4 regions of the Paenibacillus sp. SEL3 genome follow, and region 3 is predicted to be linked to each of the others. Evidence: riboswitches for the same ligand, from Rfam matches in the RefSeq annotation. Region 3 holds a riboswitch; each other region holds the start of a gene.
What was found. A riboswitch is a leader RNA that binds a small molecule or an ion and turns the genes downstream of it on or off. The one in region 3 is predicted to bind thiamine pyrophosphate.
Positions count from the first base shown of each region.

Region 1: another riboswitch for thiamine pyrophosphate. It lies ahead of ACYCS5_RS29070 (thiamine phosphate synthase); the one in region 3 lies ahead of thiC (phosphomethylpyrimidine synthase ThiC).
Region 2: another riboswitch for thiamine pyrophosphate. It lies ahead of ACYCS5_RS19665 (ECF transporter S component); the one in region 3 lies ahead of thiC (phosphomethylpyrimidine synthase ThiC).
Region 4: another riboswitch for thiamine pyrophosphate. It lies ahead of tenA (thiaminase II); the one in region 3 lies ahead of thiC (phosphomethylpyrimidine synthase ThiC).

Region 1 is NZ_CM137725.1:6,461,852-6,464,975, forward strand. Features, by position in the region: gene thiO (glycine oxidase ThiO) at 1-1,040, opposite strand, end outside; gene ACYCS5_RS29070 (thiamine phosphate synthase) at 1,105-1,698, opposite strand; TPP riboswitch at 1,964-2,072, opposite strand; gene ACYCS5_RS29075 (ABC-F family ATP-binding cassette domain-containing protein) at 2,193-3,124, opposite strand, start outside.
Region 2 is NZ_CM137725.1:4,264,630-4,267,753, reverse strand. Features, by position in the region: gene ACYCS5_RS19670 (ABC transporter ATP-binding protein) at 1-1,168, opposite strand, end outside; gene ACYCS5_RS19665 (ECF transporter S component) at 1,168-1,764, opposite strand; TPP riboswitch at 2,015-2,124, opposite strand; gene ACYCS5_RS19660 (TatD family hydrolase) at 2,169-2,966, opposite strand; gene ACYCS5_RS19655 (polynucleotide kinase-phosphatase) at 2,987-3,124, opposite strand, start outside.
Region 3 is NZ_CM137725.1:4,058,639-4,061,762, forward strand. Features, by position in the region: gene ACYCS5_RS18665 (alpha/beta hydrolase) at 1-314, opposite strand, end outside; gene ACYCS5_RS18670 (IclR family transcriptional regulator) at 615-1,358, shown strand; TPP riboswitch at 1,514-1,626, shown strand; gene thiC (phosphomethylpyrimidine synthase ThiC) at 1,814-3,124, shown strand, end outside.
Region 4 is NZ_CM137725.1:1,837,685-1,840,808, reverse strand. Features, by position in the region: gene thiM (hydroxyethylthiazole kinase) at 1-777, opposite strand, end outside; gene tenA (thiaminase II) at 852-1,541, opposite strand; TPP riboswitch at 1,678-1,780, opposite strand; gene ACYCS5_RS08550 (AEC family transporter) at 1,959-2,912, opposite strand; gene ACYCS5_RS08545 (NAD-dependent malic enzyme) at 2,986-3,124, opposite strand, start outside.

The DNA of each region.
Region 1 (3,124 bases), 2.4 Mb from region 3:
AGCAGGACACCGTTACGATAATGCCCGACTGCAGCATATACGCCCTCGACCCCAGGAACAATGCCTATAAAAGGATGACCTGATACAGCCTGCGGACGTAAGCCCGCCCAAGCGCGTATAAAAGAAGCTTCACGGACGCGCGGCAGCCAGGCAGAGGCACGTGCCAGCAACCCCTCCAAGCCTCCTACGGTTACTTCTTCGTCATATTGATGCGAAAGGCTCGTTGCCCCAATCCAAAGCTCGTTATTCTGTTTAGGCACGAGGTAAATATCATCAGCATAAATGGTATATTCTAACGGGTGATCCTTCAAGGAGACCGCTACCGCTTCGCCCTTGACCGGATAAAGTGGATATTCAAACCCAACCTGCGCTAGCAATTTCATGCTATCCAAGCCTCCGGCAATAATGACCTGATCGCAGGAAAAAAAACCACTATCTGTACGGACACCGCAAATTCGACCATCCTGTATGACCAGTTGCTCTGCCTGTGTACCAGACCATACCGTTGCTCCCAGCACCGCAGCAGCACCTGCATAAGCACGGCAAAGCTGGACAGGAACCACTTGTGTCTCCTTTGAACGATATATTGCCCCGATCGCTTGTTCATCCAAACCTGGAATTCGTCGGGCCAATTCTTTCGCATCCCACCAGATAGGACAATCACCCTCTCGCGTTTTAGCAGCTTTCCAGCGTTTTTGGCCTTCAGTCTCCGTACGGAAAGGGGTCACAAACCCTTCAGTACGGAATTCCACCGAAATACCTGACAAACGCTCTAGATCACAGACAAGCTCAGGGAATGCATCTCGACTTATGCGAGCAAATCGTGATAGCTCAGAGTCGGTGAACTCTTCACTTTCCGCTGCCAGCATTCCAACCGCTGCTCCTGAGGCTCCCTCACCCGGGATCAATCGTTCCAGCATAATCGTACTTCTTCCCTCCTTGGCCACATGATAAGCAATGGAACTGCCTATGACACCTCCACCTATGACCAAGCATTCAGCGTGTCCAATCACTCTTTCCTCTGTGTGTATCTTTAGCATTTGTTCCGTATCTCCTCTCCATAAACCCTTCTGCTTTCAGCTTGCCTCTACTCTCGTTTTCTCGCTACAGGCTGTGAACTACAAGGTCTGCCATTCGCCTATACTCCATTGCAGCTGCAACGGGCGACTCAGCCTCCCATATACCAGACATCACCGCAATTCCGCTTGCTCCGGCCCTATAAAGCTCCGGGATATGATGCGGTTGTATGCCGCCTAGCGCAATCACCGGAATGTTTGACAGTCTGCAAATATGTTCAAGCTGAGCTAAACCCCGCGGTACAATACCGGGCTTACAATGGGTCTCATATACGTGACCATAAAGTACATAGTCCGCTCCTGCCCGCTCAGCAATTTGCATCTCCTCCAAGGAATGTACAGACACTCCACAGCGTGTACCCTTTGGAAGTAGGCTTTTCACATCCACAACAGGTAATCCATTAGCTGGTAATTGAACGGCTCTGACCAAAGTAAGTAAAGCTACATCCACACGATCATTTACTACAATTTGTTGCAAAGGAACTTCCTGCTCCACCAGGCTGCGAGTCAAAGAAAGCAATGCAGAGGCACCATTCTGTTTTAAACGTGCGTGTACATAATGAACATACGGACAAATCACAGCAGCCACTTGGGCGGCATGTGCAAAAGTGCCCTTTTCCATCGAAATTGCGTGTAATTCGATTTTGTCTTCACCTCACATTGGACTAAAGGATCTAAGCTTAGCCAGCCACGTCTACCAGCAGGAATGAAAGGGGATTATATGTGAATCGTCTACGGAAGCTCGAACTACTTAAAATGAACGAAACGCAAAAAAACCACTTCCCCAAGGAAGTGGTTTAACGAACGTCCAATAATCGAACGGACCATGATATCCGTATACGTGTATCGTCCCACGCACAAACAAAAATAAAGATGGTGTTGCCTTGTTTGTACGGCGCTCACTTCCCTACGCTGGCATAACCCAGATCAGGTGCAAAGGGTCCGAAATCCATTTATTCCGTCTCAGCCGCATGGGCGGCTCCCCTAGTGTGACTATTTTATTGTATAAGCTAAAGATAGCTTAGCATATTTTTCTAATTCTGCAAACCCCACTTCGTGTGAAATATGCTAGAACTGGATTTAGTTGATTTAGTTGATTTAGTTGATTTAGTTGATTTAGTTAACTTTACTTGACCACTCTTCCACATTCCACGTTTTGGTTACCCAATCCTCGTAAAAGTCCGGTTCGTGAGATACAAGCAATACGGTCCCTTTGTATTCCTTCAAGGCACGTTTCAGCTCATCCTTTGCTTTAACATCCAAGTGGTTGGTAGGCTCATCGAACAATACCCAGTTGCTTTCACGCATTAACAGTTTGCAAAGACGGACTTTAGCCTGTTCTCCACCACTAAGCGCTGATAGTGGACGCGTGATATGCTCATTTTTCAAACCGCAACGAGCCAAATGCGCTCGTACTTCATGCTGATTCAAATGCGGAAATTCATTCCACACATCGTCAATCGGTGTAATTTTCTCCGCCTTTACTTCCTGCTCAAAATAAGCGGGCTGCAAAAAATCACCTTGATAGGTTTTTCCACTGATTGGCGGAATTTTTCCCAATATGGTTTTGAGCAATGTCGATTTACCGACACCATTGTAGCCGACAATTGCAATCTTTTCGCCACGTTCAATCGTCATGGACATTTTAGGCAAAAGGGCATGTGTATAACCAATCTCAAAATCAATACCCTCAAATACCGTCTTTCCGCTTGCACGCGCCTCTTTGAATTGAAAGGTTGGTTTTGCGGCTTCTTCAGGCTTATCAATACGTTCGATCCGATCAAGCTGCTTTTCACGGCTCTTTGCTCGGCCTGAGGTAGAAGCACGCGCTTTATTACGCTGAATAAAATCTTCCTGTTTCTTAATAAAGTCCTGTTGCTTCTCATAAGCATCAATATGCTGAGCTTTGTTCAGATCCGCCATTTCAAGAAACTTTTCATAGTTAGCTGAATAACGGGTCATCTTGGCAAATTCAAGATGGTAAATAACATTAACGACCTGGTTCATAAATTCAGTATCATGTGAAATAAGAATAAAAGCATAGGGAT
Region 2 (3,124 bases), 210 kb from region 3:
CCAGCCGCTCCAGTCCGAACTGTACGAGCATCCGATCGACCCGTTCCCGGCACTGTTCAACGGTATACAAGCTCTTGGGTAACGAATACTCTAGTTCCTTTCGTACGGTATGCGCTACAAATTGCAGCTCGGGATTTTGAAACGCGAACCCGATACGCTCTGCCAGTTGTTCTGTACTGCCTGCCTCAATTCCGCGCACGCTATAACGTCCCTGTGTGCGAAGTAAGCGCATCATGGAGAGCAGTAGCGAGCTTTTGCCAGCCCCGTTTTCACCAACCACGCCAATCCAGTCGCCAGGCTTCACCTGCGCATGCTCCACATAAATCACTGAACTTAAACCGCGGAGGCCGCTAAAATGTTCCAGCTCCAGCACATCAGTCCCCGCACCATTCTGTTGCGTCACTGCTTCACTCCAACGTGGCGAAGACGCTTCATTCCATACTCCCGGATACCACACGCCGTACTCGGACAATGCCTGCCGGTGCACATGAAATACTTCTTCGGCCCTTCCATCTGCAATGATCTCCCCTTGAGCAGAAAGCACCACAATCCGATCCACATCATGGACAATTTCATTAATTTTATGCTCCACAATCACCAGTGTCTGGTCTACCGAAATGTTGCGAATGGTATCCCACACCTGTGTAGTGCCTTCCTCGTCCAACAAAGCCGTGGGCTCATCCAGAAAAAGCACTTCTGGCTCCATAGCCAGCACAGACGCAATCGCCAGCCGCTGCTTCATTCCCTGTGACATGCTGCCAATGGGCATATGTATATCATCCGTCGATAGACCCACCTGTATCAGCAGCTCGCGAATACGGGATCGCATCTGCTCCCGGGGAACCTGATTATTTTCCAACACAAAAGCCAGTTCCTCATCTGCATATGACATACAGAACTGCGTATCAGGATCTTGAAATACAATACCTGAGACACTTGGGATTACAGCAGCATCGCATTTCATAGGCACTTCTATCGTGCGTGGAATCAGACCGCTTAACACTTGGAGCAGTGTTGATTTACCGCATCCACTCGGTCCCAGTAGCAGCAGCTTTTCCCCCTTGCGGACAGACAAAGACATATTGTGAAAAAGCAGCTCTTGCTCACCGGGGAATTTCAACCGTAGCCGGGTGATCGAAGCCACCACATCTTCGGTTGCCCGGCTCATCAATCCAGCCCCTTATAATCTTGTTCCGTTGCAGGCCTCAAACTTCGCGTGACTCCGGTTACCTCCAATGCCTTAGCCAGATAGAACGCGAATACCCCGGCAATCACAATACTGCCAATCATCCGAAATCCAATATACAAAACATAGTTCCAAGTCGATAGCTGATCAATATACCCGTAGCTGAAGTCTAAAATCAGAGAAGTGACAGCCGCCCCAGCCGCAGCTAGCGAAGCAACCCACAGGTTTGCGTTCCGATACAGAAAAGCCGCAAAAAACAGCTCCGCTCCCAAGCCTTGCAGCAGGCCATAGTACAAGGTGGACATCCCCCATTCGCTTCCCAAAAAAGCACTGACCGTTGCCGCTGCCACCTCTGCCAAAATCGCAACACCCGGCTTGCGAATGATGAGATAAGCAAACGTACCTGCCATAAACCACATGCCATACATCAGTTGCTCGGCGTGTAGACCCAATGGTTTCATCAAATCATAGGCAGGCCCCCATATTTTGTAGATCAACCCGAACACAACAGCGATCACAATCGTGACCAAAATATCCGTCAGTTTCAACCCTTTAAACGCTCTTACAGCAGTATTCATTATTGCGTGCTCCCCTTTTTCCTTATAGTTGGCCTCTTGGCCATGAAAAAAAGCTTGTCTGGAGCTGAATCTCCAGGCAAGCTTTATGCGCAGTAAAAGGTGAAGCACCATACAAAACATCATTCGTCGATATGCCTTATATAACCAGTAGTCTAAACTACTACACTGATACCCAGCCAAGTCAGGATCAAGGTAAAATGCTAGGACATACATTGAATCTATCGACAACCGCAAAAAAAAGCGGCATTCCTGTATAGTGTTCTTGGTTTCTCTACGCTGGCATTACCCAGATCAGATTTCACGGTCAGTGGCAAGGGCCACCCTCTCAGCCTGACTTTCTCAAGCTCCCGACAATGCTTTTTTAATTCACTATAATATATACCACATCTATGGCTTTGACAATCCTATAATCCGAAGAAACGTTTAGCCGTTTCCGTCGTCGCGATTTCGATCTCCATCATGCTTCGACCCGTGCATTCGGCTATCGTAGCAGCAATGTGAGCGAGATACATGGGCTCATTACGCCCTTCTTTAGGCTTCACAGGCAAATTACGCGGGGTCAAAAATGGAGCATCCGTTTCAATCATCAGACGGTCCAAGGGAATATCTCTGACCAGTTCACGCAGATGCTTCCCCCGCCGTTCGTCGCAAATCCAGCCGGTGATTCCGATATACAGTCCCATTTCTACATACGTACGCAATTCCTGTTCCGTGCCGGTAAAACAATGCACTACCGCTTTATCGACAAGCCCTTGATACTCCCGAAGCATAGCGACAAAGTCCTCATGTGCATCTCGTTCATGCAGAAATAACGGCATTTTCAGCTCACCCGCCAGTTGGATTTGCTCGCCAAACCATCGGCGCTGCACATCACGTGGCGAAAAATCACGGTTATAGTCCAATCCGCATTCCCCTATGGATACGACCTGCGGCTGACCCGCCAACTGGCGGAGCTGCTGAATCGTGTCTGCACTGCAGTCTTTGGCATCATGGGGATGCACGCCAGCTGTCGCATACAGCTTGCCCGGATAACGTGCTGCATACTGAGAAGCCTCCCGACTACTGCGGACACTGGTCCCGGTAATAATCAGCGGTGAAATCCCTACAGCCGTGGCTCTCTCTACCACCTGTTCCCGATCCGCATGAAACGAACGGCGCATCAAGTTCACACCAATATCAATTAACGGTGTACCCCGTTCCATCTTAATCCCTCCCTCGCAAACTACAATCTTGGATCAATCGGCTCTGATTCCAGAGATAGCGCGGCAAGGACGCATTCATGAATACGATCTACCGTATCCTTGCGGACAAAACGTTCCACGCCTTCCATACCAAGCGCTCCTTCCATCAGGGCATGACG
Region 3 (3,124 bases):
CGCGATTGATCCGCCGGGATATACCAGCCTTGTACCATGCGGCTACCATCCTTGGCAGGGAAGCTGACTTCCTCATAAGGCATGTTTTTGGCCTGCATCGGATTAGAGTACAGCGGCGCGACGGTAGGATTCGTAAGTACCCATGCGATGTAAGCATGCAAGGCAATAAAACAAAACAACAGAAAAAAAACGACCGACAGCAGCAGAGCAATCACAACGTGCTTGAACCGCAGCAGACGGGGATTAAAGAGTGGGGTGGACGGCTCCTGAACAGCGGTCTGTAGCTGAGAGTTGCGCTGGGATGTAGAAATCATGTAAGAGCCTCCTTATATAAAATTGATCTTCGTTTCAATAGAATTTAGGTATAATTCCACTTGAAAATGATAGTGTATATCCGTATAGATACCTATTATCGTATGATGGGGGTTATCCAAAGTCAACGCCTGAACCGGAAAAGTAAAAATGATGCAAAGAATTGTCGATGTTTGTTCTCGTTCTGTAATATGGTTGTCACATAAACATCGGTTTACAGTAGCCGCGACTATTCTATATAATTTATGTAACCATGTTTCATAGTGTGAAACGAATATGGATACAAGAGGAGCGGTTCACGAATGGAAGACCGTAAATTAACCGTTCGCGCTGTAGAGCGTGCACTTGATATATTGCTGTGTTTTACCGCAGATTCGGATCTTGGCCTAACGGAGATTGCCTCCAAAATTGGTCTACATAAAAGCACGGTTCATCGGCTGCTGACTACGTTGGAGGATCGGGGCTTTGTCGTTCGGAATGCCGAAACGGAAAAATATCGACTTGGCTTCCGCATTTGGGAGCTATCCACACATTTGTCCCAAAGTGACGAGCCGGCGGTGTTGTTACAGCCTGCAATGGAAGGACTGCGTGACCGTCTGGGCGAAACGGTCAGCTTGTACTTACGGGACGGCAGCATGCGTATTCGCATACAAGCCGTGCAGAGCAATCAGGCGATCCGCAGGGTTGCGCCTGTGGGTGCGCGTATGCCGCTGGCTGTAGGAGCCTCCAGTAAGGTGCTGGCTGCCTTTATGCCGCCGCAGGAGCTGGAAGCCCTGCTAAGCGGGAATGAATGGCCGCCCTCGGTAGACGCGGAGGTCTATAAAGCCCAGCTGCAGGACATTCGCGAGAAGGGCTATGCGACCAGCTATGAAGAACGGGAGCCAGGGGCCGCTGCTGTGGCAGCACCAATTGTGAACCGGAAGGGACAGGTCACTGCGGCTTTATCTGTATCCGGTCCGGTCAGTCGGCTTGCACCCGAGACGCTACATGACTTTGCTCCGATTTTGATCGAAGCGGCGAAGGAAATGGGGCTTATGCTTCCGTAACAAGAATGAATGCAGTTGAAGCAAGCAAAGTGATTTGGTGAGGAGCGTCTTCTTGCTAAATGGAACCTAGAAGGGTTGCCAAAGCCATAAATTTGAAGTAGTCTGATAAGGATGGCGGGATGTCTGTTATGTCCGCCTCATGTGAATAGAAGTATCGCAGTTACTGGGGGAGCCTGTAATGCCGGGCTGAGATGGAATCGTGTAAGATTCCGGACCCTTTGCACCTGATCTGGATCATACCAGCGTAGGGAAGTAATCGGCCATTGAAATGTATACGCAGCTGCTGTCTACGGTGACGCATTGGAATAGGATTATTCCACATGTGCACGGTCTGGATAGCTGCCTCGTTAGATTAGCCGGTTCCCTCGGGAACCGGCTTTTTTGCATAGATCAGCGCCACCCTGGGAATGGTTCCGGATCGGTGTGTCATTTCATCGAAACAGGAGGAATGGACAATGAAGCCGACAGAAGTAGAAGGAACAAAAGGAACAGAATTTAAATCAGCAGAAGTAAGGTTGGCAGGAACAAGGGAAGTTGGGGTAGAGAAGACAAACGGGGAGCAAGCCAGTGGGGTAACGCCCTTTCCAGGGAGCCGTAAGGTATATATTCAAGGCTCGCGGCCGGACATTGCCGTCCCAGAGCGGGAAATTGCTCTTCATCCTACACATACGCCGCAGGGCACGGAGCATCATGAGCCATTGCGTGTGTACGATACGAGCGGTCCCATGACTGACGAAGCCTATCAGGTCGATATCCGTCAGGGCCTGCCTCCATTACGGCGAGCTTGGGCACTGGAACGGGGCGATGTGGAGGCTTACGAGGGACGCGCCGTCAAACCGGAGGATAATGGACTGAAACCTGGCTCCAAACGGGAGACAGTTGAATTTCCCGGCGTGACCAACCGTCCGCTTCGTGCTTCGCAAGGTCGTACAGTGACGCAAATGCATTATGCACGGCAAGGGATCATTACGCCCGAAATGGAATTTGCGGCGATCCGCGAAGGGGTGGAGCCTGAGTTTGTACGGCAGGAATTGGCGGCTGGACGAGCCATTTTGCCTTCGAATATCAATCACCCGGAAAGTGAGCCGATGGTCATTGGGCGTCATTTTCACGTGAAGATCAATGCGAACATTGGTAATTCTGCGGTTACCTCCTCGATTGAGGAGGAAGTGGAGAAAATGACCTGGGCTGTGCGTTGGGGCTCGGATACAGTTATGGACCTATCCACAGGCCGTAATATCCATACCACACGTGAATGGATCATTCGGAATTCTCCTGTACCGATTGGAACTGTGCCGCTGTATCAGGCACTTGAAAAGGTGAACGGCGAAGCAGAAGCGCTGACGTGGGAGTTGTATCGCGATACGCTGATCGAGCAGGCGGAGCAGGGAGTGGACTATTTTACAATTCATGCGGGTGTATTGCTGCGGTATATACCGATGACGGCGAATAGAATGACGGGAATTGTGTCCCGTGGCGGGTCGATCATGGCAGCCTGGTGCCTTGCGCACCATCAGGAGAATTTTTTGTATACACATTTTGAAGAAATCTGCGAAATTATGAAAGCCTATGATGTGGCCTTTTCTCTCGGGGATGGTCTACGTCCAGGTAGTATCTATGATGCGAATGATGAAGCACAGTTTGCAGAGCTGGAAACGTTGGGCGAGCTAACGCAAATCGCATGGAAGCATGATGTTCAGGTCATGATTGAGGGGCCGGGACATGTCCCTATGCATAAAATCAAAGAGAATGTGGATTTGCAAATG
Region 4 (3,124 bases), 2.2 Mb from region 3:
AGTATGTAGTTTGGCGAGCTCGTCGAGAAAGGCAATCTGGAAGCTGCCTGGCCCTAGCTCTGCGGTACGTGCTGCGGCTCGGGAAGCTGCTGCACTGTAAAATGCCAAGCCTGCTGTACCTGCGAGCAGCAGGTTGGGTTCAACAGCTGCAAAGGCACCTAACACAGAGGTCAGCAGGCAGCCTGCTCCGGTTACCTTCGTGAGCAGCGCGTCTCCGCCGCTTATCATTCGTGCTTCGGCCCCATCGGTGATGACGTCTTCTTTTCCAGTGATGACAACCATTGTATTGAGCGCTCGAGCAGCCCGAATTGCCAGATCGACATGGCCGCTGTCAGCACTGTCACCAGCATCTACGCCTTTAATCTCACGCGCTTCTCCGACAAGATGGGCAACTTCGGCTGCGTTGCCCCGTACCAATGAGATTTTGACTTTACTCAGGATTCGCAGTGCCGATTCAGTTCTAAAGCTCGTTGCTCCCGCACCGACCGGGTCTAGCAGGACCGGAACACCGTGTGCATTCGCCGATTGTCCAGCAATGATCATGGCATCCACCAGTTCGCGGTTCAGCGTACCGATGTTTAACACGACGGCGCCTGCTATTTTGGCCATATCTGCTACTTCCTCGGGTGCATAGGCCATCACTGGGGAGGCTCCCAATGCATACAGGCCGTTGGCGGTAAAGTTGGTGACTACCACATTGGTGATATTGTGAACGAGGGGTTTGCTATTTTGTACCTTCGTTAGGAGATCCGAATAACTTTTTTCCCATGTACTCATCATGATTATCCTCTCTATAGTTGGTGGTTCAACAGGACATTAACCGTACTTCACGCATCGAATTGACAGGCTGACTATTCCAAGACCGCTGCCTGCATCTGGACCGGCCATTCTTCCTGCTTATAAGCCATGTCCCAGAACTTATATTCCAGCTGGCAGCTCAGTATAAAATGCTCAATCATCCGCTCCCGCTCAGCAGCCGTTGCCCCTTCCGCCCAAGCATCTACACGTTCTCGGAACTTGAGTGTTGTATCATCAAGCTGGTCTCCATAGAAGCCCATCCATTCATAGAACGGATGGGACTTATCCGGCTTTACTTCATCTAGCAGCCTGCGGCCAATCTCGGCATACGTCCACATACATGGCAGCAGCACAGCCAAGATCTCGCCCAGGTTGCCCTCATGCGCAACCGTCAGCATGTGCCGGATATAGTGATGAGCCGACGGAGCGAGCGAATATCCCTGCAATTCTTCATAGGTCACCCCTGCGACAGCACAGAAATTTTGATGCGGGTGAACCTCGCTGTGGAGAATAAAAGAGATTTGTTCATTAAATACAGCCATGTCCTCCCGATTCGTGCATTTGGAGATTGCGATGCCGTATATCCGCATGTAGGCGTTCAAATATTCAAAGTCCTGTTTTACATAGTGAATCAGCTGTCCCCTTGTCAAACTTCCTTCAGCAATACCTCTCACAAAGGGATGCTCAAAAATCGCTTGAAAAATGCCGTCCGCCTGCCGACGGAGTTCTTGTGTAAAACTCAATTTCGCCACCTCCATAAAATTGAAGAGCAAGAAGTCCTGTAAGAATATAATTCCGGAACAACGCTAAAAAGCCGCCCCAGAAAAATGGAGCGGCTTCAACAATAGGCCCAATACGCAAAAAACGCTTGAAACCTTATATACGAAGGCTCCACTTTCCTACGCTAGTACGAACTAGATCAGGTTCAAAGGGTCCAAGATACGTTCTTGTCTCAGCCATAGCGGCTCCCCTAGTGGACTTCTATTCTTTTGACTATTACTGTACATACGTTCATACGCTATGTCAAACATGTCTATCTGGTCAAGGGCCAAACGACAGAGCTGAAGTTCGCTTCCGAGAGGGAAAAAGGCGCTGGAGAAGATCAGTTCCGTCTACACGAAGGAATTCGCGGCAGGCTCCAATGTCTAAATAATCAGCATTTATACCAATAGAGAAATCAGTACTGGGAGTGTAACGAGCGATATGACAGCACTGATGACAAAGGAGGAGGCTGTTTCTGATTCCAGGCTTTCAAAACGGGTGGCGATCATAGCAGCGACTGCTGAACCCGGGAAGGAAACGAGCAGAACTGCCTTCACAGTATCTGCAGACGACAGACCGCATAGGTAGGCGATCAGCAGCATTAATAAAGGCTGTACAATTGTTTTTAACAGTGCGATGGCAAAGGCACTTACACTAAAACTAATGTTGCGTACGCCAATGGTCACTCCGACAGCGAATAAAGCGGCCCCGGACGTAATGTCTCCGATTTGATTCAACGATTTGTTCAACAAATCCGGTGAATGGAAGCCGAACAAGGTCAAAATTACACCAATCAGTGGAACCAGCGCCAGCGGTTCTTTTAATCCATGAAGAATGGAGTCCCAGATTAACCTTCCGAGGTGACCGTTCCGTTCTTTGCCTGAATTCCTGCTGGCTACGGTAGCTATAATGGTAGCCGCCGGGTCAAGGACGGCATTGACTACGATCCCGGTAAGCGCAATCGGAATGGCGACAGCAGCGGAACCGTAGATGGCTCCAAGCACAGGAATACCCATAAAAGCAAAGGTAGGCTGTGCCGAGTTCAAAGCAAACATGGCGGCATCCTTCACTGACTGCTTCCCCGCAAAGCGGGACAGTAGAAGGAGAACGGCAAAAAAGCCGACAATGCCAATGAACAGTGCCAGCAGGAATGGCCATTGCTCGATGAGTGCTTTCCTGTCCGTTGTCGTGATACCGATGAATAGATGCGCAGGCAGTGCAAATTTGGTAACGAGCGCATTTAAGGCCTTGGAGGAAGAGGCATCAAAGCTTTTGTAATGCCCCGCTAACCACCCTAAAATAATAACGAAAAAAATCGGCACCAAAATGTACAAGATATGTCCGACACTCATAGATTGATTCTCCTTGCTTGAACTGACGTATTCTGCCTGTCTGAACAAGGCAATCCCTTTCCTAAATGGAGCATTAGTGAGGGTGATGTATTACGCTTTCCACTGCTTTGACCTTGACATATTCCGGTTTCCACATTGCATCCCGTATAGCTTGTTCAACATCTGAAATGTGTGCCTGAGCTACCTGATCCTGAATCGCTGCTTTCGCTACC